2 regions of the Metabacillus elymi genome follow, and region 1 is predicted to be linked to the other one. Evidence: a T-box and tRNA genes for the amino acid it is inferred to sense, from the RefSeq annotation. Region 1 holds a T-box; the other holds one or more tRNA genes.
What was found. A T-box is a leader RNA that pairs with one kind of tRNA and senses whether it is charged. The one in region 1 lies ahead of thrS (threonine--tRNA ligase), so its partner is inferred to be a tRNA-Thr.
Positions count from the first base shown of each region.

Region 2: it encodes a tRNA-Thr, which carries the amino acid that the T-box ahead of thrS (threonine--tRNA ligase) is inferred to sense. The anticodon was not compared.

Region 1 is NZ_CP055263.1:4,637,494-4,653,445, forward strand. Features, by position in the region: gene HUW50_RS21290 (rhamnogalacturonan acetylesterase) at 334-1,995, opposite strand; gene HUW50_RS21295 (AraC family transcriptional regulator) at 2,874-3,809, opposite strand; gene HUW50_RS21300 (carbohydrate ABC transporter permease) at 3,916-4,752, opposite strand; gene HUW50_RS21305 (carbohydrate ABC transporter permease) at 4,754-5,701, opposite strand; gene HUW50_RS21310 (ABC transporter substrate-binding protein) at 5,849-7,156, opposite strand; gene HUW50_RS21315 (cold-shock protein) at 8,068-8,268, opposite strand; gene thrS (threonine--tRNA ligase) at 8,475-10,397, opposite strand; T-box leader at 10,453-10,684, opposite strand; T-box leader at 10,726-10,954, opposite strand; gene HUW50_RS21325 (nucleotide excision repair endonuclease) at 11,080-11,454, opposite strand; gene HUW50_RS21330 (VOC family protein) at 11,917-12,324, opposite strand; gene HUW50_RS21335 (aldo/keto reductase family protein) at 12,368-13,312, opposite strand; gene HUW50_RS21340 (CBS domain-containing protein) at 13,548-13,979, shown strand; gene HUW50_RS21345 (MTH1187 family thiamine-binding protein) at 14,132-14,434, shown strand; gene HUW50_RS21350 (YqcI/YcgG family protein) at 14,713-15,468, shown strand; gene HUW50_RS21355 (pentapeptide repeat-containing protein) at 15,566-15,952, opposite strand, start outside.
Region 2 is NZ_CP055263.1:601,483-617,434, forward strand. Features, by position in the region: gene HUW50_RS02950 (bile acid:sodium symporter family protein) at 1-915, shown strand, start outside; gene HUW50_RS02955 (TIGR00266 family protein) at 1,110-1,901, shown strand; gene HUW50_RS02960 (glycogen/starch/alpha-glucan phosphorylase) at 2,117-4,522, opposite strand; gene glgA (glycogen synthase GlgA) at 4,497-5,957, opposite strand; gene glgD (glucose-1-phosphate adenylyltransferase subunit GlgD) at 5,954-6,970, opposite strand; gene HUW50_RS02975 (glucose-1-phosphate adenylyltransferase) at 7,164-8,330, opposite strand; gene glgB (1,4-alpha-glucan branching enzyme) at 8,287-10,248, opposite strand; tRNA gene HUW50_RS02985 (tRNA-Glu) at 10,974-11,045, opposite strand; tRNA gene HUW50_RS02990 (tRNA-Ser) at 11,065-11,155, opposite strand; tRNA gene HUW50_RS02995 (tRNA-Asn) at 11,163-11,237, opposite strand; tRNA gene HUW50_RS03000 (tRNA-Ile) at 11,252-11,328, opposite strand; tRNA gene HUW50_RS03005 (tRNA-Gly) at 11,340-11,413, opposite strand; tRNA gene HUW50_RS03010 (tRNA-His) at 11,424-11,499, opposite strand; tRNA gene HUW50_RS03015 (tRNA-Phe) at 11,527-11,602, opposite strand; tRNA gene HUW50_RS03020 (tRNA-Asp) at 11,760-11,836, opposite strand; tRNA gene HUW50_RS03025 (tRNA-Met) at 11,910-11,986, opposite strand; tRNA gene HUW50_RS03030 (tRNA-Ser) at 12,015-12,107, opposite strand; tRNA gene HUW50_RS03035 (tRNA-Ile) at 12,123-12,199, opposite strand; tRNA gene HUW50_RS03040 (tRNA-Met) at 12,204-12,280, opposite strand; tRNA gene HUW50_RS03045 (tRNA-Ala) at 12,308-12,383, opposite strand; tRNA gene HUW50_RS03050 (tRNA-Pro) at 12,400-12,476, opposite strand; tRNA gene HUW50_RS03055 (tRNA-Arg) at 12,482-12,558, opposite strand; tRNA gene HUW50_RS03060 (tRNA-Leu) at 12,569-12,657, opposite strand; tRNA gene HUW50_RS03065 (tRNA-Gly) at 12,668-12,739, opposite strand; tRNA gene HUW50_RS03070 (tRNA-Leu) at 12,753-12,835, opposite strand; tRNA gene HUW50_RS03075 (tRNA-Lys) at 12,848-12,923, opposite strand; tRNA gene HUW50_RS03080 (tRNA-Thr) at 13,095-13,170, opposite strand; tRNA gene HUW50_RS03085 (tRNA-Val) at 13,186-13,261, opposite strand; rRNA gene rrf (5S ribosomal RNA) at 13,291-13,406, opposite strand; rRNA gene HUW50_RS03095 (23S ribosomal RNA) at 13,532-15,952, opposite strand, start outside.

The sequences.
Region 1 (15,952 bases):
TCGATTGTTCCTTACACTCGGATCCTTTCTAAAATGTTTGGAATTCACGAATAAGGAGCTGGGCAGATGGGCAAAGGTTGGGCACAAAACTTTTTTATGTCATTTAGAATACCTCCTGGTTACTGACTTAGCTATCACAGTAGAGTAGTAGGTTCGACAAAGGTGAGATTTCTTAGTTTTACCTTTTTGCAACATTATGTTTATATTGGGTAAAACATAAGAAGCTTCCTGTTAAAAAGGAAGCTTCTTATTTGTTGTTTGAAAAATTGTCTTTTTTGTCTTACTAAAGATTTTCCTCGCAATTATTCACTGCTAGGGTTTTTAGGCGTTCTGTTATCTGTTAAGGAGGATATAAATTTTGTACAGCAGTACTGCTGTATCTTTCTTCGTCATAACAGCCTTTGGATTTAGAAGGTTGTTCTCAGTAGGGATAAGTAAGTTTAGCTCAGCTGCAGAAGCCACTTTATTAGCAAGATTAGATGAGACTTCGTCTTTGTCTGCATAAGAATCCAGACTTCCCTCAGGTGGCGTAATGTTTTTCTTTAATGCATAAGAGTCAAGGGCTAGGCTGACAGCCATTTCACGTGTTAAAAGCTCAGGTTTTTTAACAATGCTTTCGATTCCAAGTTCTGCTGCTTGGATGCCAGTTAATTTTTCAATCATGTCAAGATAATCAACAAAGCGAACATCTTGTTCCGGTTTGAAGTTTTTACCCCCTACAGGCATAACTCCTAAAAGAACCATTTTCTCAATTTGTTCCCTTTCCCAAAGCGTTTCTGTATCTTTAAATACTTCCTTCATGACTTTATGGTAAGGAAGTGTATAATGTGATAAGTCTGGAATCTTATCATTTATTTCTTCTATAATCATCCTTGCCATCTGTTTAGCACCAGCTTCTTTAAAATGGGTGTTATCATTCAATCCTGAAGGATAATTCGGGTATTCTCCTGGTTTAAGTTGCATAAAGATTGAAGCTGTACCATCATAGCCAAGATAATTGTAATACTCCAGGCTTTTTGCGTTCAGGTCAAGCAACTGTAGGTTATTTTCAGCTGCAACTTCCTTCATAGCCTGTGTATATGTAGGAAAGCTATCAACAAAGATTCCCATTTCCTTATTAAAGGTCCGTCTATTCATCGAAGTTAGGCCAACTGGGGTTGCTCCTCGTTGGAGAGCACCTTTTATATAATAATTAGTAAGATATTCCTTATATTCATCAACGGTAACATATCGGTCGGGATAATTAACAGCTTCATCATTATGTGCAAATTGAATGAATACGTAATCTCCAGGCTTAATATCGACAAGCAAATCGTTCAAACGCCCCTCATTATATGCGACCTTTGTACTTCGCCCTCCCATTGCACGGTTTTCAACTTTGATTTCTGACTTAAAGAGACGATCAATAACTTGTCCCCAACCTGTCATTGGAGCTCGTGCAATTTCATAATTTCGTACTGTTGAGTCACTAATCAAAAAAACAGATGGATTTTCCCCAGCTGTCCGTTTCGGCAGAGGGTTGATTGAAAGCTGTGAGACACTAGCTATTTCACCCGTAATCTTAAAGTTCATCGCTTCATCAATTAAAGCGTAACGGAATAGCAGGACATTCTCACCCTCCTGTTTTACCCATGGTTTTTTAATTTCAACTCCATTGATAAAGACTTTCGTTTTCGCAGCATCAAGAGTGCTAGGTGCAACTAGAGAAATACTATAATCGTTTACTGGTAAATCTGTACGAAACAGAATCTCAGAACCGCTTATTGAACCATTATTGATTTGAATATCAGATGAGTTTTCTAATCCATAACCAATTTTCTCAGAGTAAACTGAAGCTTGATCGATTGTAATATAGTCTTCTTTTTCGCTTCCCCCAAATAAAAATTTAAAGCCAACTTCTGATGTATTCTCACCCGCAGAGATTGCGCTTACATTAAAAAGTGCAACACATAAGATAATCATTAATGTTAATAATAATTTGTATAGCCTTCCCATTTGTCATCTCCCCTATTAATATAGTTAAATATCTAACATATCATCTTGTGTCATCATTATTAATAGAATTTATCGTTGGTTGATCAACTGTTGCTGTGAATCCGACTACACTCTGAAAAATTGGAAATAGTAGTATTAAGCATAAAATACACACAAAAATTTTTTCATTCATTTCCTCCCTTATTCATCCCGTTCGACTTATTACCTCTGATTTAATTCGTTAGCACGTCATCTATTTGTATTTAAAAGTGACGAGCTTGGAATTTACCTCCTTCCTTCATCATAAAGCCCTCCTGCTATTTTCTCGGGCTTCTTTGTACAACACCAAGATAGTTTATCTCTAGCATTACGTCTACAATCATGCTGTAAGAAACATACTATTAACCTAGTTAGAAAACGCTCACAAACTCTTGTCTGATATAAAGATTACTTTTTCAGATAAATGATTATTGCTCATTCAATTAGTTGTCTCGATTGTTCCTTACACCCAGATCCTTTCTAAAATGTTTGGATTTCACGAATTAAGAGCCTAGGCAGATGGGAAAAGGATGGGCACAAAAAGTTTTTGTCCTTAGCTTTCAGCATGTTGCGGGAGGTAACCTAGGAGGCTAGACAATAATCCCTGGTAGGTATTTATAAAATACTACAAGAAAGAAACCCCTTGTCACATCTAAAGATAAGGGGTTTCTTGTGATCTATTTATTTATTGATTTTAAATCACCAGAAAGACTCGTTAGATTTTGCATCATTTCTTAAGCGTCTTATTTGCCCGAGGTTGTTCAAGGGGCTTGCGCTTTTGTTCTTTTAGACCTATGAAAAGATTTTAAATTCATAACAAAGCAGACATTCATTTGAATGTCTGTATAATGAATGTCGAATTATTTTTTTATGTAATTAGTTTGGTCATTAAAAGATAAAGTAGAAAAATCCCTTATATTGCAATATTTTTTGCGATACTCTAACGGCGTAAATCCTACTTTTTCAAGAAAATATCTGCTAAAATGGGAGCCATGCTTAAAGCCGGATTCTAATGCTACATCTAATACAGATAAATTAGGCTCTGTTTCTAGTAATCTTTTCGAGTGATTAAGACGGCAGCTCATTAAAAATTTCATGATCGTTCCACCCGTTACTTCCTTAAATATATGTGACATATAATACTTACTAACATTAAGACTTTTAGAAATATGATCTAATGATATGTCTTCTTGGTAATGCTTATCAATCCATGCCGTAATTCTTCTAACATGCAATTCTTTTTCAGTTTCCACATGTATGTGCTTATTTTGATGTGTTTGACTTAGCTCATAAATTTGAAACAAAAGCTGAATCACTAAGGTCTGCATTTTGGCTATATAAAAACGACAATTAAGTGTGGAGTCCTCACATTTATCAGCTTTAATCCCTTCACCTTGCGAAAGTTCAGATATTGCTTGAATTGATTGCTCTATTTGATTCAATAATTTCTGGTCAATATCACGGAATAAGCAATTATTGAACGTTGAGAATGGCTTTAATAACTCTCGAAATTTCAAGGTCGTGATAATTGGCTCCAATACCTCTGATGAAAAATGAACAACACTTCTTTCATACATTTCTGTCGGAAGAGGGTTTGCTCTGTGAAGGGTTAAACCGTTTAATAAAATTAAATCGTTTGGTTGTAAATGATAAACCTTGTTTTTAATTAAATAATGACAATTACCACTATGAAAAAGATAAATTTCAAACTCATTATGTGTATGGAAATCGTGCATGTCCCAATCCAATTCAGGATCACAATTCTTCCGATAAATCGAATATTTACAGATGTTCACGAGTCCACCCCTATCGATATGATATGTTTGGTGTTGAGCCTTCTTGAGTAAAGCCCTGATATGTAACATACTCAGGGCTAATAAGAACCAGCAATTCTATTTTGCTCTATTTAATCCCTGTTGTGGCAACACCTTCAACAAGATGCTTTTGAAAGAAGAGAAAAATAAGAAATGTTGGTATCAATGAAGCAATCGACATGGCAAACAAAGGCCCCCATGCTGTTACAGCTGACGGATCAGAAAACAATCTTAACCCAAGTGAAACTGTGAATAGCTTAGTATCATTTAAATAAATTAATGGTGTCATAAAATCATCCCATGTCCAGTAGAATGAGAAAATCGCAACAGTCGCTAGTGCAGGCTTTGTTAAAGGAAGAATAATATTCCAGAAAATCCCGAATGTGCTACAACCATCAATAATAGCTGCTTCATCTAATTCTCGAGGAATCCCCCTTATAAATTGAACCATTAAAAAGATAAAAAATGGCACTCCTCCTATGAATGCAGGAACAACTAACGGATAAAATGTATTTACCCAGCCTATTTTATGAAACATGATATATTGTGGAATTAGGGTAACTTGATGTGGCAGCATGATAGTTGCAAGTAGGCAAACAAATAATACACGTTTAAATTTAAAGTGGAGTCGAGCAAATCCAAAAGCGACTAATGTTGATGAAATCAGGGTCCCGATAACAACTAATACTGTGACAATACTTGAATTTAAAAAGAAGGTTCCAAATGTAATATCACCAAATCCTGCCCAGCCTAGTGCATAGTTGTCCCATTTAAATTCCGAGGGAAACAAGGATGCAGCATTTTTAAAGATATCAGATTCAGGCTTAAGCGAACTTGCTAATGTCCAAAATATCGGATAAATCATCAGTAACCCAAATCCTATTACAAAAACGTGAAAAAAAATGTCACTTTTTGTTTGCTTCATTTTATTTCCCTCCCTCTGATTCGTAATAGACCCATGCAGATGAAGATTTAAAAATTAGTGCTGTAAAAACAGCTACGATAATCAATAAAATCCATGCCATTGCGGATGCATATCCCATTTGAAAATGAGTAAATCCCTTTTCGTATAAATAAACGGCATAAAATAATGTACGATCTAGTGGTCCACCTGCTGTAATGAGAAAACTTTGTGTAAACGTCATAAAGCCACTTATCATCTGCATGACTAAATTAAAAAAGATAACTGGTGTTAACATAGGAATCGTAATCTTAAAAAACTGACTAAACTTTGAAGCACCATCAACTGCTGCTGCTTCGTATAATTCAGTTGGTATTTGTTTTAAGCCTGCTAAGAATATTAACATTGGGGAACCGAACTGCCATACAACTAAAATGATGAGCGTTGATAATGCATAATCGGGACTTGCAATCCAGTTTTGTCCTTCAATCCCAAAATAGCTTAGGATTCCATTAATAGCACCTTCTCTTCCAAAAAGCTGCTTCCACATGACAGCTACCGCAACGCTTCCACCAACAATAGATGGTATGTAGTACACCGATCGATATAAACCAACACCACGTCGAGCTTTTACAAAAAGCATAGCAACAAATAATGCAAAAGCTAGTTTAAAAGGGACAGATATAAATACAAATGTAAATGTTACCTTTAAAGACGTCCAGAAACGTGAATCATCTGTAAACATGGTGATATAATTTTGTAACCCAACCCATGATGGGCTTGATAACATGTCATAATCTGTAAAAGATAGATATAAAGATGCAATCATTGGGCCAATAATAAATCCAAGAAACCCCAATAACCAAGGAGAAATAAAAGCATATGCGATTAATTCCTTTTTCCAGCCCTTATGAAGTGCTTTACTTCGTTTTGTGACCTTTTTGTCCGTTAACACACTTGTTTCTGATTGCATTTGGCACCTCCACTGTAAAGATTATTAATTTAATAGGGTTACCCCTCTAATAATTTCTATATAAAGTCTATCTATAAGACTAAGCATATATAAAAATAATTTGAAGGGGTTTACCCTTTGGTAATGTGTAAATCTTTATTAGGAAATTTACTTATTTTTCGCTAATATTTTGTTTGCTTCAGATCGGAATGTTTTTGCCATTTCTTCTGTAGTAAATTCTCCGAAATTCAATTGTTCTGCAAGCCTTGTAAATAATGCGTCTAATTCACCTGCTCCTGATGGCTCTGGGGGATAAATTGGACTTGAATGTTGTTCTGCAAGTTCAACATAGTCAAACATTTCCCTTGCCGCATCATCTACTTGAGGTTTCAAGTTGTCACGTACTTTCGCAGCTATTGGAACTCCTCGCTCGGCCGCTAGAATCTCATTTGCTTCAAGATCGTTTGTAATAAAATCAATGAACTTTGCAGCTGCCTCTTTATGTTTTGATTCCTTTGAGACTGAGAAGAACTGTGATGGTTTTAAATACAGTCCTTCTTTCCCTTCAGGAAGTGATGGTAAAAGGGCTAGCTTTAATTCACGTCCTGCTGCACCTTGCAGAGCAACAATTTGGTTACTGTTAAACCATAATGTAGGTGCTTTTTCATGGACAATTAGCTCTTCTTCCAATCTACCTTGAACGGCAGCTGTTACATCTGGCGGTGCTGCTACACCATCCTTTAGTAATTCATCCCAATAGTTAAGGAACTCAACTAATAGCTTATCATCTTCATATCCAAGCGCTGTTCCTTCCTCGTTATACAATTCAATATCATGTTGCCTTAAATAATATTGAAAATTCCCTAAAGAGTTTTTAGCTCCTTCGACTCCATACACACCGTCACCGAATTGGTCCTTTAGTTTCTTTGCTGCCTCAGCATACTCTTCCCATGTATAACCAGGTTTAAAAGGTTCAACACCTGCTTTTTTAAACATGGCAGGGTCATATGCCATCGCTAAAGCATTCGTTCCTAAATTAACAGCGTAAAGCTTGTCGTCTACATATCCCCCTTCAATATACGCCTCACCAACATCATCAAGATTTAGAGCACCAGAGTCCACAAAAGAATTTAAATCCTCAATAAGTCCACGATCTACATATTCCATTAAATATCGGTAATCCATTTGAATCACATCAGCTAAATTCTTTCCAGCTGCAGCTGTTGCTAGTTTCTCCCAGTATCCATCCCAGCCTGTAAATTCAGGAGTTATTTTTATATTTGGATTTTTTTCCTCAAATAACTTGATTACTTTTTTTGTTTTATCATGACGATCCTGAGAACCCCACCAAGCAACACGTAAAGTGATTTCTCCATCTTCACCTTCAGCTGTTTTTTCAGAACTACATCCAGCTGCTAGTCCTAACAGTAAAACGAGAATTATCATAAATGAAATAAATTTAGAAAATGATTTCATCTTTAGAAAACCTCCCTTTTTTATTAAAACTTGTCCTTCTTCAAACTAGAGCACACCTTCATTTTGTAATTAGTTAATAAATAAGCAGTTAATTAAAGCGCTTTCAAATTTGTTGAAGTTTTTTTACAATATGTAAAAACTAGCATAATGGTTATCCTTTCTCCCCCAATCTTGTATATTTATCCTAATTATATTTAACTTCAAGATCCTCTTCTTTTCTGTTCTTGCGGAATTTATAGTGGAAAATTAACTTTAATTGCTGTCTTTTTTTCATCAACTTGCTTGCAATCCTATAATCTATCATATTAGAAGGATGTGATTCAAACAATTAACCTTTAGTACCAGTACTTTTACAGTAGGTCAAATCTAGCCTTTAATCGACATTTGATTATATTGTTATTTTTAGACAGCAATAAGTAGTAATTATTTAACTATTCGGAAAGGTTACTAGTATACAATTATTAGGAGATGTTCACTATTTAAGTCTTCTAACATACCACATTAGGAATTACTGTTTGTTCAAAAATCTGGTCTCATTAAAAAAAGGACGCCTTTTATTTAGAAAAGGCGCCAGATTATGGAACGAGTAATTTTTCGGTTGCATATTAAATTTTTCTTTAATAATTCGAGCTATTTCTTCAGCAATCAAAAGTTACATGAATCTATAATTTATAAATTTATTTAGGTATTCTAAGTGTTATGTGTTATGATTTATTTAACCATTTTAACACTTGTAGCATGTTGTCTTGAGAGGTTGACTAAAAGTTAAATGTTCATCCATAAATCTGGAAATATGTCTTTTACAGTCATATTTATTCTGATATTTAAGGGTCAAGCATTAATTAGTCAGCCTCTTTTAACGTTATTTTTAAGCAAATTAAAAAGGACTCTAATTTAGAGTCCTTTAATACTTACGCTTTGTTTACGTTAGTAGCTTGAAGTCCACGTTGACCTTGTTCTGTGTCAAAAGTCACTTTTTGGCCTTCGTCTAAAGATTTAAATCCTTCGCCTTGGATAGCTGAGAAATGTACGAATACATCTTCTCCACCTTCGATTTCGATGAAACCGAAACCTTTTTCTGCGTTAAACCATTTTACTGTACCTTGTTGCATGTTTGTTTCCTCCTGGGTGGATTTAATCCACAATTATTACTATAGTTGCTCAATTAGATATCAAAGGCGAAAGTTTTAAAAACTTATTCTTTCCTTACATACCGAACAAAAATAATTCTTCTTTATCTTAACAGATAAATTTTGGAATTGCAAATGGTATTTAACAAGTTCTACAGTAAAGTAGAACTTGTCACTGTTTTTCCTTTCTAGTTAAGACTTCTACTGACAATTATCTGTTTTAGATCATTGATAAACTCATCTAGTTTCACTTCACTCGAATCCTCTTTCCCATATTGCCTAACATTAACAGTCTGGAAATCTCGTTCCCGGTCTCCTACAACTAGAATATATGGAACCTTTTTCATTTGAGCCTCTCTCATTTTAAGCCCAAGCTTCTCATCACGTAAATCAAGTTCAACACGTATTTCTGCTTGTTTTAATTGTTGTGTAACTTTTTCTACATACTCTTTATGCGCTTCATTTGATACAGGTATTACCTTAACTTGGACTGGTGCAAGCCAAACGGGGAATGCTCCAGCAAAGTGTTCAATTAAAATACCGAGAAAACGATCGATAGAGCCAAAGACAGCCCGATGAATAACAACTGGGCGCACTTTTTTATTTTCTTCATTGATATAAGTTAAATCAAATTTTTCTGGCATTTGAAAATCGAGTTGAACTGTCGCACATTGATGACTTCGTTTGAGCGCATCTTTAATATGGATATCAATTTTTGGGCCATAAAAGGCTCCGTCACCTTCGTTAATATGAAATTCATAGTTTAATTTGTTTAAAACATTTATTAAAGAAGCTTCCGCTTTATCCCATAAAGCTTCATCACCCATATAATCATCTGGTCTTGTTGAGAGTTCGATTTCATATTTAAAACCAAATGTACTGTAAACATAATCAATTAACTTTAATACGGATGTAATTTCATCCTCAATTTGAGCAGGTGTTACAAAGATATGAGCATCGTCCTGGCAAAATGTGCGAACTCTAAGCATGCCATTTAAGGCACCACTAAATTCATGACGGTGCACCTGCCCGAACTCTGCCATCCGAATTGGAAGATCACGATAGGAATTAAGTTTATCTTTAAAAATAAGCATATGCCCAGGGCAATTCATTGGTTTTAATGCAAAACTCTGATCATCCACCTCAGAAAAGTACATATTTTCTTTATAATGATCCCAATGACCAGAGCGTTCCCATAGCCGTTGGTTCATCATAATCGGTGTACGGACTTCCTTATAATCATATGAATATTGCAGCTTCCTTAAAAACACTTCTAATTCATTTCGGATTAGCTGCCCATTTGCTAAATAAAAGGGCATACCAGGTGCTTCCTCAGAAAACATAAATAACTCTAATTCATTTCCTAATTTCCGGTGATTTCGTTTTTGTGCTTCATCAATAAAATGAAAATAATCAGCTAAAGCTTCTTTTGAAGCAAAAGCCACACCATATATACGCTGAAGCACTTTATTACTGCTGTCTCCACGCCAATATGCTCCAGATACATGTGTTAATTTAAATGCTTTAATATACCGAGTTGCTGGTAAATGTGGACCACGGCATAAATCAACAAACTCACCTTGTCGATAGACTGTTATAACGGCTCCTAGTGGAATATCCTCTAACAGTTCTAACTTTAAAGGATCATTTGCAAAAATCGCCTTAGCCTTGTCACGTGATATTTCTTCACGTTTAATTTCCAGATTTTCAGAGATGATTTTATTCATCTCTTTCTCAATCTTATCTAGGTCATTAACAGTTAGGTTATTTTCTAAATCAAGATCATAATAAAAACCATTTTCAATAACTGGACCAATTCCTAATTGTACAACATCTCCATAAAGACGTTTGATGGCTTGTGCTAATACATGTGCAGTTGTGTGTCTCATAATTTCAATACCAGTTAACGAATTAAGATCATATAACTCAATATTTGCATTCTCATTGATGCTACGCTTTAAGTCATACAATGATCCATTTACCAATCCAGCCACAGATTTCTTTTTTAAACTAGAACTAATTGACTGTGCGATTTCCTCTAAGGATATACCTTTAACATACTTTTTTTCATCTCCATTTGGAAACTTAATAATAACCTCATTTTGACTCATGATTAACCACTCCTAATATTAAATTTCAAATAAAAAAAACACACCCATCCCTCAAAAAAGGGACGAGTGTGTCTATACCCGTGGTTCCACCCAACTTTCCATCTAATTACTTACATCATGATGGCTTCGTTTAAGCTGTATCGTAGCTTTCACGGTATTGATTACTAGTATTTCACCAATACTGCTCCAAGGTGGTAAGCAATTCTATCGTATTAGGAAGTTCCCAGCCTAGCCTTCCCTCTCTGTAAACCGTTTAGAAATACTCATGTCCTTATCATTGCTTTTAGTATTTAATTAAACATAAAAAAACACACTCAAATCCCTATATAAAAGGGACGAGTGTGTTTGATCTCGTGGTTCCACCCAACTTCCCACCACTTTTGTAATAAGTGATGGCTCGTTTTGCTGTATCGTAGCAGCTACGGTATTAATTACTATTGGTTCATCAATACTGCTCAAAGGTGGTAAGTAATTCTCTTGTATTAGGAAGTTCCCAGCCTAGCCTTCCCTCTCTGTAAACCGTTAAGAAATACTCATGTCCTTATCATTGCATCGGCTAATTTTAAATTATTAATTAATATATAGAAATATTTACTAATAGTCAATACCTAAATAGAAAATTTTATGCAAGGTTGTGTCGTAGTAAAACAATATTAACATATTAGCCGCACCTAAATTAATTTTATTTATAATATACTTTATCTACATTGTATTTCGCTTGAAGTTTATTAATAATGTATGTTTCGTAAATGTCTCTCTCCATTGGATCTTCGACCACACATACATCAATTTTGAATACTTCATTTCTATGATTTTTGATAGGTGACACTGTGTCTTCTAGATGCTTTTTGACCCTCTGCCTTAGTTTTCTTGCCTTACCTACAAAAAGCAGTTCATCTTTTTTGTTATAAAATAAGATAATTCCGCCCTTATCTCTTGGAATCTCATGAAGATCAATGAAGCCCTCGATCGATTTTATGACCGGCTCATTATCATTCCGTGATTGTATTCGCTCTGTGATTGAGATGTCTGCTTTAGGAATTTCGATATTTATCATAAATTAGCACGTCCTTTTTCTTCTAATATGTAAATGGTGTTATATGTAAAAAATAAATCATTAACTTCTACTTATTATAATTTACAATAATTAGTGATTTATTTGAAAAATATTAAGATTCGATACTTCATTATATTAGAAAATCTTTTTGGTTGTCATAACCCGGTATTTTTATCATTATTGTCGAATCTTACTATAATAGAATAATTAATACTATGTGATTAAGTACTCCTAGGAAAAATCATATCATTAAAATGCATTTTTTGCTGAGTTTCATATTGTACCATATAATTTAAAACATGTCTTTTTGTTTGAGTTTTACATGTCATATATTCGAGAAGAAACTTACATTTGTTTAACTTGAAAAGATATTAGTTGGAACGAATAAAAAAAGACCTACCAATTAGGTAAGTCAAAACTTTGTTAGTATTATGAAATTACGAACCATTGTGTCAGTAGCTGTTAACAATTCATATGTGGTGAAGTTGGTTCTAATTGCATAAATTCAATTCGGTTTCCGTCTGGGTCTTTAATCCAACATTGATAATTATTGTCTTTCCCTTTCGTTGGTTCGACATCTAAGGTAAGCCCTTTCATCTTTAGGTGATTGGCTATTTCGTTAATATCGTTCACCTCTAAGCAAATATGATTAAAGCCATTTTGGTTTCTTTCCTCTTGCTGTTTAGATAATCCACCATAAAATAATTCGATAAATTGTCCAGGAGCCACTTTAATATATTCAATCCAAGGCTGATTCTCATTGTCACGGATTTCGAATGCCCTTTCAAAACCTAAAATGTCACAGTAGAATTCAAGTGATTTATCCATGTTTTCTACAGTTAATGCTAAATGTCCAATCCCTTTAATCAAGTAGTATCACCCCTTACTTCATTTAGTTTTATCGTTTTGAGCTTTAAGATAAAATCGTTTCAATTCTATTTTGTATCTCAGAAGGAAGAATGACTTCAATTGCTTTGACATTTTGTTCTACTTGACTTGGTTTACTCGCTCCGATTAAAGCGCTTGATACGTTTGGTTGTCTTAAAATCCAAGCTAATGCTAGTTCTGGTAATGTAACATCGATCTCTTTTGCAACTGCTTCTAATTGCTCAACTTTATTAAAGACATCCTCATTTAGCATCCCTTTTATAAAATTATTAATCGATTGATTTGATGCACGACTATTATCTGGGACCTGACCATTTTTGTATTTTCCAGTTAGAACGCCCTGGGCTAATGGAGAAAATACTACCTGTCCGATTCCATATTTTTCACTTACAGGAATCACTTCATTTTCAATATAGCGGTTAAACATGTTATAGATCGGCTGATTAACCACAATTCGATCTAACAGGAATTTATCAGCAGTTGCAACTGCTTCTTCAATTTGTGCTGCACTCCACTCACTTACGCCAGCATACAAAATTTTCCCTTGACGAATTAAATCATCAATTGTTTTCAGTGTTTCTTCAACAGGTGTTTCGGGGTCATAACGATGGCAATAAAAAATGTCTACATAATCTAGGTTCATTCTTTTTAAACTCGCGTGCACTTGCTCCATCACATGTTTACGAGATAAACCACGATCATTCGGCCCGTCGCCCATAGGCCAAAAAGCTTTTGTCGTAATAACATAAGATTCTCGAGGGTATTCCTTTAATGCTCCAGCGAGTACACGCTCACCTTCACCTTGCTCGTAAACGTTTGCAGAATCAAAGAAATTAATCCCTAGCTCATATGCCTTATGTATTGTCTTTTCTGCCACATTATCTTCTACTGATTTTCCATAGGTTAACCAGCTTCCTAAACTAATCTCACTTACTTTTAATCCTGTTCTACCTAGATTTCTATATTTCATATTAAAATAGCCTCCCAAATAGTTTTTTAGATTCTAGCTGTATTGTACTGGAAGTGATCAAGCATTTAAAGTACTGAAATTATTTAAAGATACTTACATTAAGGTTACTTACTAACCTATTTTAAGTAGATGATAATAATAAATAAGTTATAGTTCCTCTCAGATTTAATTCCCGGTTTCATATAAATATTCAGGGGTATTGAACTAAAGAATACAACAAAAAACTGAAGGAGGAATGATCGTGAATATAACTGAAGTTATGACTATTAATGCCGAAAGTTGCACTCCTGAAAGTACTTGTAAAGAAGTAGCTGTAAAAATGAAAGATCTTGATGTAGGAGTCATACCAATATGTGACAATCAAAAATTAGCAGGAATAATAACTGATCGTGATTTAGTTTTACAGGGATTGGCTAATAATCTATCAAGTGAATCTACCATTGCTGGATTGATGTCAAAAGATGTAGTGACTGGAACCAAAGATATGTCAATTAAGGAAGCAGCAAATGTTATGTCTCAGAAGAAAATTCGTCGATTACCTATTGTAGAAAAAGGTAATTTGGTTGGAATTGTCTCTCTTGGTGATTTAGCTATAAATAATCAATCTAACCAAAAAGCTGGAAATGTGCTTGAAGAAATTTCTATGCCAGCAGAACCTAAAAGATAACTATCTAATCATTTAGTCTACTAATCATATGACATGAGATCTCATTAAGACAACAATTAGAGACTTAAACACTTTAATTCAATTAGTTTTTAAATTTCTCTAAACCAATCATATATGTTTTTGTAGTTACAATAACAAAGGAGTGAAAAAGAATGCCCTTATTAGAAATTAGCATTATTCCGATTGGAAAAGATTCTACTAGTTTTAGTTCAGATGTCACCAAAGTTGTTCGTAAAATAAAGGAAAAAGAATTAAAATATGAGTTGACCCCTACTTCAACAGTCGTGGAAGGAGATATTGATCAATTGTGGGAAATTGCCAAAGAAATGCATGATGAAGCAATTTCTTCTACAGGGTCGGAAAGGATTGTTACCAATATTAGTATTGATCATCGAACAGATAAACAAATGGATATGGATCATCAAATAAACACCGTCCAAAACTCGTTAAAATAGTATTGTGGCCCAGAATTAATATTGCCTCGTGGTAATTTGATTGATCCTTTAGTTATTAAATTAAGGATGATCATTTCACCATGAGGCTTTTATGCTCAAACCACATATTTACCTTACAAACATCTCAAAACCAATATGTATTTTACCCCATTTAATACTCGCACATATTAAAATTCAAATCACCTAAAATTGCACTTATTATGCGTTAATAGCCTATTTTCAAATAAATAATCACCTACCTATTACAAAAGTGAATATACTGTATGTGCCATTAGGAGGTGATTAACATAAACGGATTATTTAAAGATGATCCCTCATATCGGTACCAAATTCAACAATGGAAAAGAACAGCTTTAGAAAAATTCGAAGAGAAAATGAAAGATAAGGAACGACCATTTCCATGTATTCCAGCTACAATAGGATTCACTACAAACCAACTGCGCTATGGATTTGTAGGTGATCCAAGGGCTTCTTCAACAATCGATGAAGTTGTAGTGCTGTTAAGTGAATACACTCAACGATCAAAACAATTTGGCAAATTCACTTCACTTATTGTTTTCTATGAAACACCACAAGATTTGATAGAAACATATTGTGTTGAAAAATATGAACAGCTATTCTGGGAACATTTAAGTGGCATAAGTCGAAAAGACAGTCAGGAATGGCCGAAACATATTCCAGATGATCCGCATAATGCCATTTGGGAGTTTTGCTTTAATGGAGAGCAATATTTTATATATTGTGCCACCCCATCACATCGAAATAGACAAAGCAGATATTTTGACTATCTTCTGCTAGCGATTACTCCAAGATGGGTTCTGCAAGAATTTAATACGTCTAAAATCTATGCGGAAAATATAAAATCGCAAGTGCGAAAAAGGTTGAAAAATTATGATTCCATTGATATTCATCGTGATCTAAACAGCTATGGAGAGAATGATAATTACGAGTGGAGGCAATACTTTTTACGAGATGATGAAACAACTTTATCAAAGTGTCCTTTTCAGCAGTTTTTAAGAAAGATCGTTGAATAGTAATCATAATTCTTATACAAAAGCGCAAGGACCAATGCTACTTGCGCTTTATAAATAGTTCAATAACTAATAAGCTACTTAAATTAATGGAAATATATTATTTACCTCTCTTAATCCAATGTTCAGGAATGGTTAACGCAGGTGGTAACTTCGTATTAATATCGCCCTTAGCCGAGTTCACTTGTGCTTGAGTGAAAAAAATACTTCCTGTTAGATTAGCCCCACTTAAATTAGCGTCTCTAAGGTCTGCTCCGATAAGGTCAGACACTCTCAAGTCAGCTTCCCTGAGGTCAGATGCTATAAGCAGAGCTCCTCTTAGGTCCTCGCCTCTAAGGTCAGCCCCTCTTAAATTTGCACCGATAAAGTCACTACCCCTTCTACTTTTGATCTGTTGCTTTTGATTTTTATTTTTCTTATGTGAAACTTTTGCACGAACTAGTTCACTAGTTTGCAGAAGTAAGTCATTAACTTTTTTTCTATGAGC
Region 2 (15,952 bases), 1.7 Mb from region 1:
ATTGTTTTTGCCATCTTAGCGTTTTTTATCCCAGGAGGCTTTACGTGGATTGCCCCTCATATTGCACTTTTATTAGGCATTATTATGTTTGGTATGGGTTTAACTTTATCTTTGCAGGATTTTAAAGCAGTGTTTCAAGCACCAAAAAGTGTTATTGTTGGAGTGTTAGCACAATATACGATCATGCCATTGTTGGCATTTGGTCTTGCTACGTTATTTCAATTAGAACCAGAAGTAGCTGTAGGTGTCATTTTGGTAGGTTGTTGCCCAGGTGGTACTGCTTCAAACGTTATGACATTTTTAGCGAAAGGTAACACAGCATTGTCTGTTGCTGTTACTTCTGTTTCGACCTTATTAGCTCCAATTTTAACACCTGCACTTACATTGTTGTTCGCAAGTAAATGGTTACCGGTTTCTGCTGGTTCGTTATTTTTATCAATCGTGCAGATTGTGTTAGTACCAATTATTTTAGGAATTGTTGTCAAATTATTATTCCGTAAACAGGTTGAAAAAAGTGTTGCTGTATTACCACTAATTTCAGTTGTGGGGATTGTAGCAGTGGCTGCAGCTGTTGTTGCTGTTAATTCAGGTAAAATTGCTGAAACTGGACTTTTAATTTTTTCAATTGTTGTTTTACACAATGTTTTAGGACTTCTTTTAGGGTACGTTTTAGCGAAATTGTTAAAGCTGAATTTTGCAGATCAAAAAGCAATCTCGATTGAGGTAGGAATGCAGAACTCGGGTTTAGGTGCAGCTTTAGCTGTTGCCCATTTTTCCCCATTGTCGGCAGTACCAAGTGCAATCTTCAGTGTTTGGCATAATATTTCCGGGCCGCTTCTTGCTACATGGTGGGGGAAAAAGGCTGGTTCTCAAACTAGTACTGACAACGCTAGTGACAAATCTCATAAAGGTTAAAATAAAAGAGAGCTTTGATGCTCTCTTTTGTTTTAAATAGATTTCTATATTGTATTTCGCAATTTACTAGCGATTGAAGGTAAAAACATTCGTTAAAGAAACCAAAAGAGACTTCTATGAAATGTAAAAAACCTGTAAAATAGAAACTGTTACAGTTACTTTTGAACTGTTATTTACATATTGGGGGGATCCTGTTGAACGCACATGAAATTGATTATTTACTGCATGGTGACGATATGCAGTGTGTTGAAATCGAATTAGATCCAAAAGAGAGTGTTGTTGCTGAAGCTGGTGGTATGATGATGATGGAAGATGGCATTGATATGGAAACAATCTTCGGTGACGGAGATAATAACCAAAAGGGCTTTCTAGGTAAACTTGTCGGCGCGGGCAAGCGTGTGATAACTGGTGAAAGCTTATTCATGACCGTATTCACAAATAAAGGATCAGGTAAGAAACGTGTATCCTTTGCTGCTCCATATCCAGGTAAAATCATACCAGTTGACTTAAGTGAACTTGGAGGCAAAGTAATCTGTCAGAAGGATTCCTTCCTATGTGCAGCTAAAGGTGTTTCGATTGGAATTGACTTCCAGAGGAAACTAGGGACTGGATTTTTCGGTGGCGAAGGCTTTATTATGCAAAAACTTGAAGGTGACGGGTTAGCATTTTTACATGCTGGTGGGACAATTATTAGAAGAGATTTGCAGCCTGGAGAAAAGCTTCGCATTGATACTGGATGTCTTGTCGCTTTAACAAAAGATGTAGATTATAATATTGAATTTGTTGGTAAAGTAAAAACAGCATTCTTCGGTGGCGAGGGTTTATTCTTTGCAACTGTTCAAGGACCAGGTACTGTATGGATCCAAACACTTCCATTTAGCCGTTTGGCAGATCGTGTTATAGCTAGTGCACCATCCTCTGGCGGAGAAGGTCGTGGAGAAGGAAGCTTACTTGGTGGCTTAGGTAGATTATTAGATGGTGATTGATTAAAACTAATGCGCAATCTCCTTGACTAGCCTCAGGCAAATAAGCCACTCATGAATAGAAGGTGTGTTTTTACCTTCAATTTATGAGTGGCTGTAGACCTAAGAGGGGATAGGCGCTGGATGTCAAAGCGCATATTTACTATACAAGAACTTTTTCATTTCCTAAAACGAACCAAAAATGGTGCACCCCAATCGTGGGCACACCATTTTTTTCTTTACATTTTTAAAGCAACAGGTCCAATTTCCCATATATCATCGGCATATTGTTGGATGGTTCTATCACTCGAAAAGAAGCCTGAGTGTGAAATATTGATTAAGGCTTGTTCAAGCCATTTATCAGTATTTTGATAGGCAACTCCAACTTTTTCTTGCACTTCTATATATGAAGCAAAATCACGTAAAACGAAGTACTGATCGTTTTGAACTAATAGTGAATCTTTAATTGATTCGAATTCCCCTTCATCTTCTGAGAAAAAGCCATTTGTTAATTGATCGACAACTTGGCGGATTCTTAAATCATGGTGATAATATTCCATCGATCGATAACGACCGTTTTCTTCATATTTTAGAACCTCGCTGGCGGTTAATCCAAAAGTGAAGATATTATCACGTCCAACTTCCTCCATGATTTCAATGTTTGCTCCATCTAAAGTTCCTACCGTTAGAGCTCCATTCATCATAAACTTCATGTTCCCTGTTCCAGATGCCTCTTTGCTTGCCGTTGAAATTTGCTCACTCACATCTGCAGCCGGAAAAATATCTTCGGCAAGTGAAACACGATAATTTTCCATGAAGACTACTTTAATAACCTTCGAGACTCTTGGATCGTTATTAACTTTATCTGCTAAAGAGTGAATTAATTTGATCACTTTTTTTGCATAATAATACGTTGGTGACGCTTTGGCACCAAAAATAAATGTACGAGGTGTGATCGTATAATTCGCGTCCTCTTTTATGCGATTATATAAATACAAAATGTGTAAAACATTTAATAATTGCCGTTTATATGCATGTAATCTCTTAACTTGAACGTCAAAAATTGAATCAATATCTACGATAATCCCATTCTTTTCAGCTATCTTTTTTGCAAGAATCTCTTTTCTTTTCCTCTTAACAGCTGCAAAACTCTCTTTTAAAGCAGGATGATAAATATGTCTTTTTAAATCTATCAACTTTTCTGGTTGCTTTATCCATTCATCACCAATAACATCTTTTATTATTGCTGTTAGCTCTGGATTTGCTTTTAATAACCACCTGCGATGAGTAATGCCATTCGTTTTGTTATTAAATTTCCAAGGGTATAACTCATAAAATGGCTTCATTTCGCGGTTTTTCAATATATCTGAATGAATTTTTGCAACTCCATTAATGCTACAGCTTCCAACGATAGAGAGGTGAGCCATTTTCACTAATCCATGTGCAATAATGGCCATATGTTCTATACGTTGCCACTCTCCTGGATAACGATCCCAAAGCTCTGCACAGAAGCGCTCGTTGATCTCCTCAATAATCATATAAATTCTTGGTAAAAGTGGTTTAAATAAATAAATTGGCCACTTTTCTAACGCTTCAGATAGAATGGTATGATTTGTATAAGATACTGTATGACTTGTAATTTCCCATGCTTCATCCCATGTTAATCCTTCAACATCCATTAAGATCCTCATCAATTCAGGAATAGCTAAAGCTGGGTGTGTATCATTAATGTGGATCGCAACAGAATGATGGAGCTCTCTCACATTTGAGTTTTCCTTTTTATAGGAAGCTAAAATGCTTTGAATACTTGAAGAAACAAGAAAATATTGCTGTTTTAATCTTAATATTTTCCCTTCATCATGTGTATCATCAGGATATAAAAAGTCAGTGATCGCTTCAGTTTCACGCTTATACGACAAGATATCGTGATTTGGACCAAAGGATGATGGTTCAGCATTCCATAGTCTTAGCGTATTAACTGTATTGACATGAAAACCAACAACAGGCATATCATAAGGAACAGCTAAAACCTTTTGATCACCAACTTGTTTAAAGGAGAGAACATTGTTATCACAACTTGTTTCAACTCTTCCCCAAAATGAAACCTCAACTGCTTCGTCAGGTTTTCGAACCTCCCAAACATTACCGTGTCTAAGCCATTGCTCAGGAAGCTCTACCTGATAACCATCCACTATTTTTTGGTCAAACAATCCATGTTTATAGCGGATTCCATATCCATGTCCAGGTAGGTTTAACGTCGCAAGGGAATCTAAGAAGCATGCTGCAAGTCGTCCAAGACCACCATTACCTAAAGCTGGGTCAGACTCACAATCTTCAATTTCACTTAATGTGATATTTAGCTCACTTAGTCCTTCCTCGACAATCTCTTTAATACCTAGATTTAGCAAATTCTGACCAAGCAGACGTCCAAGTAAAAATTCAATTGATAAATAATAAACTTGTTTTTTATTTTCCGACCTGTATAGCTCGTTGGTTTCAATCCATTTCGAACTAATATATTCCCTTACCATATTGCCTAAAGTATGATATTGATCACGCTTTGTAGACTCTTCAAATCCTTTGCCACACATGCTTTCTAATCTTTTTAGAAAGCTTTCCTTAAACCGATCCTTGTTGGAGAACATGCTCTTCACTCCTAGTCATTAAATCAGCATATAGCTGGTTATATTTCAAAGCAGATTGTGTCCAACTATAATCTTGTTTCATGGCATTTTCTACAATTCCCTGCCATACATCCTTCTGTTGATACATATCCACAGCACGATAAATGGTATTTAACATGTCATGAGCATTGAAATTTCTGAATGAAAATCCGTTCCCCTCCTCTGTATCCTCTTGATAAGACAAAACTGTATCGTTCAATCCACCGGTTTCTCTCACTATCGGAAGGGTACCATACCTTAATGCAATGAGCTGCCCTAATCCACATGGTTCAAATTTTGAAGGCATTAAGAAAAGATCAGAGCCCGCGTAGATGCGATGTGCTAATCTTTCATCAAATCCTATGTATGCTTTAAATTTAGTAGGATAAAGCCATTCCATATGTTTAAAGAAATCTTCAAATTCTTTTTCACCAGTTCCAAGAACGATCATTTGAACATCTTTGCTTAATACTTCATCAAGAACTCGTTTCACTAAATCAAAGCCCTTTTGCTTTGTTAACCTTGTCACCATCGATATTAGTGGAATATCATCTTCTACTGGAAGTCCAAATGATGACTGCAAGGCAGCTTTATTCAAAGCTTTTCTGCTAAGAGTGTCAACAGTATAAGGTTCATCTATAACTGGATCAGTTTCTGGATTATATAATTCATCATCTATCCCATTTAGGATACCTACTAAAGATGCCTGCCTTGATCGTAATAAACCATCTAATCTTTCTCCATAATAAGCTGTTTGAATCTCTTCCATATATGTAGGACTAACCGTTGTAATGGTATCAGCAGAATTAATTGCACCCTTCATAAAGCTCACATGTCCATGGAATTCCAATCCAAAGAACTTTTCAGCTTCCATGTTCAGGAGATCTTCTAAAACAGAAAAAGGAAAAATCCCTTGGAATTGTAGATTATGAATGGTAAACACACTCTTGATATGTTTATAGAATGGTTGCTGTTGATATTCCTCTTTCAGCAAGAAATTAATCATTCCTGTATGCCAATCATGTGAGTGAATAAGATCAGGTTGAAAGTCAATTGCTTCCAATGAATCTAGAACCCCTCTGCAGAAAAAAGAGAATCTTTCTGCATCATCATAATGTCCGTAAAGTGAGTCTCGATAAAAATAGTACTCATTATCAAGAAAGTAGTATGTGATCCCATCATATTCTAAAGATTCGATTCCACAAAATTGCTGCCTCCAACCTACAGGCACGGTAATCTCCTCTATTTTTTCCATTTTATCTCTAAACTTTTCTGCTATTAAACTATATTTAGGCAGAATAACACGAACATCCATTCCAAGTTTCTTTAATTCCTTTGGTAAGGCACCTGCTACATCGGCTAACCCACCTGATTTCACAAATGGTACACATTCTGAAACTGCAAATAAGACTTTCACGAGTTCATCAACGCTCCTTGAATCGTTCTTTTTCTTAATATATATGGTAATAATGCAGCCCCTTTAATTACAGCCGCTTTTTCTACCTTGACATCTTTATCCGCGATTACATTGTCTAATAAACAGTCATCTCCAATTTGTGACTTTTGCATAATTACACTATTTTTAATGACTGTATCTTTTCCAATATGGACCCCTCTAAAAATGATACTATTTTCTACATGCCCCTCGATTTTACAACCATTTGCAATTAATGAATTTTTAACTAGAGCAGTTTTTCCATATTTCGTAGGAGGCTCATCTTTTGCCTTTGTTAAAATTGGACGGTTATTCAAGAAAATTTCATTCCAGACCGTTGGGTTAAGCATATCCATACTATGCTTATAATAACTACTAATCGAATCGATAACTGCAGCATAGCCTTTATATTCATAATGACAGATTGTTAAATTATTTCGATTTTCAATTATCACATCTGCTAAAGTCTTAGAACCAGTCTGTTCTTTATCATCAATAAGATTTATAAGAAGCTTTGTAGACATGATATACATTTGCAATGACTTGTCATCTTTTCTTACTTCTGTAATGTCGCAGCCATTTTCCAAATGATATGACAATACTTTTTTATAATCAATATTACAAACAGTATAGCTATTTGTAATAACAGCATATTCTTGTGTGCTTCTTAAAAAGTAATCGATATGATCTGAAAACTGACGGAATGATCCAAACTCATCGTACTCGTTATGCAAGTGAGGAGACGGAAAAAAGAATAATCCATCCTTTTTACGGTTTAGATCCCATTGTTTTCCTGAGCCAATATGGTCCATTAATGAACGATACTGGTATTTAGGAAAAATCGCAACACTTTCAATTTCAGAATTAACCATATTTGAAAGGACAAAATCAATTAATCGATAACGACTAGCAAAAGGAACCGCTGCTAATGAACGATGTACCGTTAAATCTTCAATTTCCGGTTTATAGGCTGTTGCATCAATAACACCAAGCATTTTCTGATTCAATTCCATTCTCCCCTTTTTAGGAAAAGAGGCCGGAGCAAGCAAACAAGCTTACACATTTAGGATCCTATTGATTTTATCCAGTATCCCTATTGGTAAGACAAGCTAATACCCCAACCAACCTTGTTCCATACTATGTTAGTAATTTTATAACTTCGAAACTCTGATCCTAAATAATTCTATATTAAATATTTTTGCTATCTACAAGTGTGTTAAGTTCTTCAATAATCTCTTCTGTTACAAGGAGAATTTCCTCTGAATTTGCATCAGGGCAAATAACTGTACCATTTGGAATTTCAATTCCACTAGGGATAATTGCATTCTCTATATAAACATTTTCACCAATTACAGCATCTGGCATTAAGACAGAATTTTTAATAACCGTATTCTTTCCAACTGTTACACCTTGAAATAATACAGAATGATTCACATTGCCCAAAATGACACAGCCATCATTTACAAATGAATCTGTTACTTGTGCATCATCAGAGATAAACTGAGGAGGGTGATTGGAATTAACAGTATAGATCTTCCAATCACGATCAAATAAATTCAGTTTTGATTCATCGTTTAAAAGATCCATATTCGCTTCCCAAAGACTTTTAACCGTACCTACATCCTTCCAATATCCCTGGAACGGATATGCTACAACATTGCGTTTTTCATCTAGTAATAAAGGAATAATATCTTTTCCAAAGTCATGACTTGAATATGGATTTCTCTCATCCATTTCAAGATATTCTTTCAATATTGACCATTTAAAAATATAGATACCCATAGAAGCTAAATTATTTTTCGGTTTAGCAGGTTTTTCATCAAATTCGACAACTTGCATCTGTTCATTTGTATTCATAATGCCAAAACGACTTGCTTCATCCCAAGGCACTTCAATAACTGAAATAGATGCATCAGCATTTTTTTCAATATGGTAATCTAGCATCTTCGAATAATCCATTTTGTAAATATGATCTCCTGATAAGATTAGTACATATTCAGGATCATATTGCTTGATGTAATTAATATTTTGATAGATTGCACTTGCTGTCCCTTTATACCATTTCATCTCAGAAGATTCTGTATAAGGAGGAAGAACTGTTACGCCGCCATTTTTACGATCTAAGTCCCATACACTGCCTATACCAATATATGAGTTTAAGACAAGAGGTTGATACTGTGTAAGTACCCCTACTGTATCTATACTAGAATTCGTACAATTACTTAATGTAAAATCAATGATTCGATATTTGCCCCCAAAGGGAACAGCAGGTTTCGCTAGATTTTTTGTAAGGGAGCTTAATCTGCTACCCTTACCCCCTGCTAATAACATTGCGACGCACTTTTTTCTTCCCATTTTTATTCTCCCCTCTTTTTTTAACTGTTCGTAAAATAACAACTCCATATGGTGGGATCGTCATCGAAAGGTGATATGGTCTGCCATGATATTCACCCTCTAATGCCTTCAAATTCTTTTTATTCAGTTGATCTGATCCACCATATTCACCTGCATCACTATTTAAAATCTCTACATATTCTGTATCGATTGGAACCCCAACTTTGTAGTCGTGATAAACAATTGGTTTAAAATTACAAATTACTACTAAAAGATCATTTTCTTTTTGACTTTTACGTATAAAAGAGAAAATACTTTGATCCCTGTTGTTAACATCTATCCATTCAAAACCTTCTTCTGCATGATCTAATTCATACAATGGCTTTTGCTTTTGATAGACTTGTTGCAATTCTTTAAAAAAGACACGCATTTTATTATGCATCTCATAATCTTCTAAAAACCAATCAAGCTGTTCTAAATCCTTCCATTCATCAAACTGGCCAAACTCACCACCCATAAAAAGTAGTTTCTTTCCAGGGTGTGCAATCATATATCCATAAAGCAGCCTTAATTGAGCAAACTTCTGCCAATAATCACCTGGCATTTTATTTAACAGTGATTTTTTCCCATGCACAACCTCATCATGAGAAAACGGTAAAATGAAGTTTTCTGAAAAAGCATATAATAGGGAGAATGTTACTTTATGGTGGAGTTCATTCCTATGTTCTGGAGAAGCCTCCATATAGGTAAGAATGTCATTCATCCAACCCATATTCCATTTGTAGTTAAAGCCTAGACCACCTGACGAGGTAGGAGCAGTTACCATTGGCCAATCAGTTGAATCTTCAGCAATCATTAAGATATCTGGATCTTTTGCAAAGACAGCTTCATTCAGTTTTCTTAAAAAGCTTGCTGCAAATGGGTTCTCTACTAGCTCATTAGAATTTGGCCAGTAAAGCATATTTGCAACCGCATCAACACGGAAACCATCTACATGGAAATGCTCAATCCAAAAGATCGCATTTGAAATCAAAAAGCTTTGAACCTCAGGTTTACCTAAATCGAAGTTCGCTGTTCCCCAATCCAAATTTTCACGATCATTATAATTTTTGTATTCGTAAGTTGGTTGACCATCAAACATATATAGCCCATGTTCATCCTTACAAAAATGACCTGGAACCCAATCAATAATGACACCGATATTTTCTTGATGGCATGTATCAATAAATTCCATTAGATCTTGTGGTTTACCAAAACGACTTGTAGCAGAAAAATAACCCGTTCCTTGATATCCCCAAGAACGGTCATATGGATGTTCAATAATAGGAAGTAATTCAATATGGGTAAAACCATGATCTAATACATAAGGTATTAGTTCTTCTGCTAATTCCTTGTAGCTATACAACTCTTCATCATCTTTTACTTTCCAAGTTCCTAAATGCACTTCATAAATAGACATTGGTCGATCATATGGTGGTCTCTGTCGCTTTTTTCTCTTCCACTTTTGATCGTTCCACACATACCCTGATAAATCATGAACAATGGATGCAGTGTTCGGCCTTACCTCTGAAAAGAAGGCATATGGATCTGCTTTCAATAAAGTCTCTCCAGAAGCTGTAATGATTTCATACTTGTATATCTCTCCAGCTACTAAATGAGGAATAAATATGTTCCAAATCCCCTCCTCATTGATCTTCTCCATTTGATGATTTTGACCAAACCAACCATTAAAATCACCAACAACATTAACTCCTTTTGCTTTTGGTGCCCATACACAGAAATTTGTACCAATTAATCCATCTTGCTCCTGTATATGAGCTCCTAAAAACCCATAGCTTTCAAATGACTGTCCTTCATGAAATAAATGAATATCATAGTCTGTTGGACAAATGAGAGTCACATAGGTCACCCTTTCTCTTATTATCTCTATGCTAAACATTCAATACTTACTCGTAGATCCCTTTTATGTAAACGCTTCTTTTTTCCGACATAAACCTACATTGAAATGAAATTAATATTTAAATGTTATACTTTTAAAATATAGAAAAAAATAAAGGGAATTTTAATAAATCGGCGAAAAAGACTCTAAAACACTAGTAGTATGAAGTATGTTTGATGAAATCGGAATAATTTAATTTAAGGTAAGAAAAGCGTTCAAATTAGTAGAATTGTGGACAAGCTGAGATACCGAACATTATATCAGAAAAATATTTTATTCGACTTTTTGTTGGTTTTTGTTGAAAGTTCTTTGAAGAAAAAAAAGAAGGAATTTCGAATTAATTGTAGATGGGTTACTTTGAAGCAAGCTTAATCTTAAGATTGAAATAAACAAATCAAGAAAGTGCGTATCATTCAAATTTTTGCATACGAAAAAGTAGATGAATTTTCCGTTTCAGACCCTATTTTATTTACATAGAAAAGTAGATTTAATTTTTATAGAGCACCTACAATTGAATATAATAGTTTATCAAATGATAAGTCAACATTTAAGCTTGTTTCTTTTATTCATACCCTAATTTGATCAAGCTTAAACCACTACCTAATAGAATAGAAAATACAAAGCAAAGGTTTTTTACACTCTACTTGGAATAAGATCTTTTTGGAGCGGTTTTAAAAAAATCCCAACAAAAAAAACACTGCGAATTTGCAGTGTTTTTTTGTTGATGACCCGTACGGGATTCGAACCCGTGTTACCGCCGTGAAAGGGCGGTGTCTTAACCGCTTGACCAACGGGCCTTAAACTATATTTATAAACTGGCGGAGAAGGAGGGATTTGAACCCTCGCGCCGCTCGCGCGACCTACACCCTTAGCAGGGGCGCCTCTTCAGCCACTTGAGTACTTCCCCATATATATGGCTCCGCAGGTAGGACTCGAACCTACGACCGATCGGTTAACAGCCGATAGCTCTACCACTGAGCTACTGCGGAATAAAAATATGAAATGGTGGGCCTAAATGGACTCGAACCATCGACCTCACGCTTATCAGGCGTGCGCTCTAACCAGCTGAGCTATAGGCCCATTTTAAATTTTGGAGCGGGTGAAGGGAATCGAACCCTCATCATCAGCTTGGAAGGCTGAGGTTTTACCACTAAACTACACCCGCAAGATATAAATGGGGCGACTGATGGGAATCGAACCCACGAATGCCTGAACCACAATCAGGTGCGTTAACCACTTCGCCACAATCGCCACATGAGCTAAGTCTAATCTTAAAAATGGTGGCTCGGGACGGAATCGAACCGCCGACACATGGATTTTCAGTCCATTGCTCTACCAACTGAGCTACCGAGCCATATAGTTTACGGCTTCCACTAAGCTTCGAATCTCTTCGTCAGCTCCATCACTCACATCCTCACGTATTTACATACGCTCCGGTGTTCGCTCAGTCGCTTCCTCGACCTTCTCGCTTATTGAAACCCTTTTCCTTGAGACAAGGGATTTTTTAAAAATGGCGGTCCGGACGGGACTCGAACCCGCGACCTCCTGCGTGACAGGCAGGCATTCTAACCAACTGAACTACCGGACCATTTGGTTGCACTAAAGCACTCCTATGTTTCCTCGCTAAGAAGTAAGAGCAACGTAGTATCGTCAACTGAAATTGGTTGCGGGGACAGGATTTGAACCTGCGACCTTCGGGTTATGAGCCCGACGAGCTACCAGACTGCTCCACCCCGCGATAATAGAAATATAAAATTTAAAAAATATGGAGGAGGAAGGGGGATTCGAACCCCCGCGGGTTTTGACGCCCCTGTCGGTTTTCAAGACCGATCCCTTCAGCCGGACTTGGGTATTCCTCCGTGTATGATGGAAAATGGTGGACCTTGTAGGACTCGAACCTACGACCGGACGGTTATGAGCCGTCTGCTCTAACCAGCTGAGCTAAAGGTCCAAATTGGTAGCGGCGGAGGGAGTCGAACCCACGACCTCACGGGTATGAACCGTACGCTCTAGCCAGCTGAGCTACACCGCCAAAATGGAAATTTATTATTTAACTAAATGGTGGAGCCTAGCGGGATCGAACCGCTGACCTCCTGCGTGCAAAGCAGGCGCTCTCCCAGCTGAGCTAAGGCCCCAAAGAAAGTTTTAGTATGGTCGGGAAGACAGGATTCGAACCTGCGACCCCTTGGTCCCAAACCAAGTGCTCTACCAAGCTGAGCTACTTCCCGATATATGGCGCGCCCGAGAGGAGTCGAACCCCTAACCTTTTGATCCGTAGTCAAACGCTCTATCCAATTGAGCTACGGGCGCATAATGTAAGTGGTGCCGAGGACCGGAATCGAACCGGTACGGTAGTCACCTACCGCAGGATTTTAAGTCCTGTGCGTCTGCCAGTTCCGCCACCCCGGCACTTACTAAGAGCGGAAGACGGGATTCGAACCCGCGACCCCCACCTTGGCAAGGTGGTGTTCTACCACTGAACTACTTCCGCAATATTTAATTGATGCGGGTGAAGGGACTTGAACCCCCACGTCACAAGGACACTAGATCCTAAGTCTAGCGCGTCTGCCAATTCCGCCACACCCGCAAGGTGTGTAAATGGTGAGCCATGAAGGACTCGAACCTTCGACCCTCTGATTAAAAGTCAGATGCTCTACCAACTGAGCTAATGGCTCATTTTTTCAATGAGTAGTATAATGTTGTTTTGCTCTTGTAATGACGCCCATATTTCAGAAAGCTTAAACAAGTAGCAGCTCAATATGTGCGCTGATGTATCGCTTCGATGCTTATTCGATCGTGCTCTACCAACTGAGATAATGGCTCATTTTTCAATGAGTAGTATTAAGTGGTGCCGGCAAGAGGACTTGAACCCCCAACCTACTGATTACAAGTCAGTTGCTCTACCAGTTGAGCTACACCGGCACAATAAGTTTATAATGGTGGAGGATGACGGGATCGAACCGCCGACCCTCTGCTTGTAAGGCAGATGCTCTCCCAGCTGAGCTAATCCTCCGTTGTAAGATCAATATAATTCTTGAAACAGCCTGGCAACGTCCTACTCTCACAGGGGGAAACCCCCAACTACCATCGGCGCTGAAGAGCTTAACTTCCGTGTTCGGCATGGGAACGGGTGTGACCTCTTCGCTATCGCCACCAGACAATTACGACAAGAATTATTATACTATTTTGAAAGAATATTTCAAGTGTTTTTTACAAAAAAAATATATTCCTTCAAAACTAGATAACGATACACAATTCAATTCACTTCATTTAACGCTTTTATTAGGTTAAGTCCTCGATCGATTAGTATCTGTCAGCTCCACACGTCACCGTGCTTCCACCTCAGACCTATCAACCTGATCATCTTTCAGGGATCTTACTAGCTTACGCTATGGGAAATCTCATCTTGAGGGGGGCTTCATGCTTAGATGCTTTCAGCACTTATCCCTTCCGCACATAGCTACCCAGCTATGCCTTTGGCAAGACAACTGGTACACCAGCGGTGCGTCCATCCCGGTCCTCTCGTACTAAGGACAGCTCCTCTCAAATTTCCTACGCCCACGACGGATAGGGACCGAACTGTCTCACGACGTTCTGAACCCAGCTCGCGTACCGCTTTAATGGGCGAACAGCCCAACCCTTGGGACCGACTACAGCCCCAGGATGCGATGAGCCGACATCGAGGTGCCAAACCTCCCCGTCGATGTGGACTCTTGGGGGAGATAAGCCTGTTATCCCCGGGGTAGCTTTTATCCGTTGAGCGATGGCCCTTCCATGCGGAACCACCGGATCACTAAGCCCGACTTTCGTCCCTGCTCGACTTGTAGGTCTCGCAGTCAAGCTCCCTTGTGCCTTTACACTCTACGAATGATTTCCAACCATTCTGAGGGAACCTTTGGGCGCCTCCGTTACATTTTAGGAGGCGACCGCCCCAGTCAAACTGCCCACCTGACACTGTCTCCCAGCCCGATAAGGGCTGTGGGTTAGAATTTCAATACAGCCAGGGTAGTATCCCACCGACGCCTCCACCGAAGCTAGCGCTCCGGCTTCTCAGGCTCCTACCTATCCTGTACAAGCTGTACCAAAATTCAATATCAGGCTACAGTAAAGCTCCACGGGGTCTTTCCGTCCTGTCGCGGGTAACCTGCATCTTCACAGGTACTATAATTTCACCGAGTCTCTCGTTGAGACAGTGCCCAGATCGTTACGCCTTTCGTGCGGGTCGGAACTTACCCGACAAGGAATTTCGCTACCTTAGGACCGTTATAGTTACGGCCGCCGTTTACTGGGGCTTCGGTTCAAAGCTTCGCTTACGCTAACCTCTCCCCTTAACCTTCCAGCACCGGGCAGGCGTCAGCCCCTATACTTCGCCTTGCGGCTTCGCAGAGACCTGTGTTTTTGCTAAACAGTCGCCTGGGCCTATTCACTGCGGCTTTTCCGGGCTATTCACCCTAAAAAGCACCCCTTCTCCCGAAGTTACGGGGTCATTTTGCCGAGTTCCTTAACGAGAGTTCTCTCGCTCACCTTAGGATTCTCTCCTCGCCTACCTGTGTCGGTTTGCGGTACGGGCACCTCTCACCTCGCTAGAGGCTTTTCTTGGCAGTGTGGAATCAGGAACTTCGGTACTATAGTTCCCTCGCCATCACAGCTCAGCCTTATGTGACAACGGGATTTGCCTCGTTGTCAGCCTAACTGCTTGGACGCGCATATCCAACAGCGCGCTTACCCTATCCTTCTGCGTCCCCCCATTGCTCAAATGGTGAGGAGGTGGTACAGGAATTTCAACCTGTTGTCCATCGCCTACGCCTTTCGGCCTCGGCTTAGGTCCCGACTTACCCTGAGCGGACGAGCCTTCCTCAGGAAACCTTAGGCATTCGGTGGAGGGGATTCTCACCCCTCTTTCGCTACTCATACCGGCATTCTCACTTCTAAGCGCTCCACTAGTCCTTACGGTCTAGCTTCACAGCCCTTAGAACGCTCTCCTACCACTGTTCTAAAAGAACAGTCCACAGCTTCGGTGATACGTTTAGCCCCGGTACATTTTCGGCGCAGAGTCACTCGACCAGTGAGCTATTACGCACTCTTTAAATGGTGGCTGCTTCTAAGCCAACATCCTGGTTGTCTAAGCAACTCCACATCCTTTTCCACTTAACGTATACTTTGGGACCTTAGCTGGTGGTCTGGGCTGTTTCCCTCTTGACTACGGATCTTATCACTCGCAGTCTGACTCCTGAATATAAGTCTTTGGCATTCGGAGTTTGACTGAATTCGGTAACCCGTTGGGGGCCCCTAGTCCAATCAGTGCTCTACCTCCAAGACTCTAAATTCAAGGCTAGCCCTAAAGCTATTTCGGAGAGAACCAGCTATCTCCAGGTTCGATTGGAATTTCTCCGCTACCCACACCTCATCCCCGCACTTTTCAACGTGCGTGGGTTCGGGCCTCCATTCAGTGTTACCTGAACTTCACCCTGGACATGGGTAGATCACCTGGTTTCGGGTCTACGACCACGTACTCTTTCGCCCTACTTAAGACTCGCTTTCGCTGCGGCTCCGTCTCATCAACTTAACCTTGCACGGGATCGTAACTCGCCGGTTCATTCTACAAAAGGCACGCCATTACCCATTAACGGGCTTTGACTACTTGTAGGCACACGGTTTCAGGATCTATTTCACTCCCCTTCCGGGGTGCTTTTCACCTTTCCCT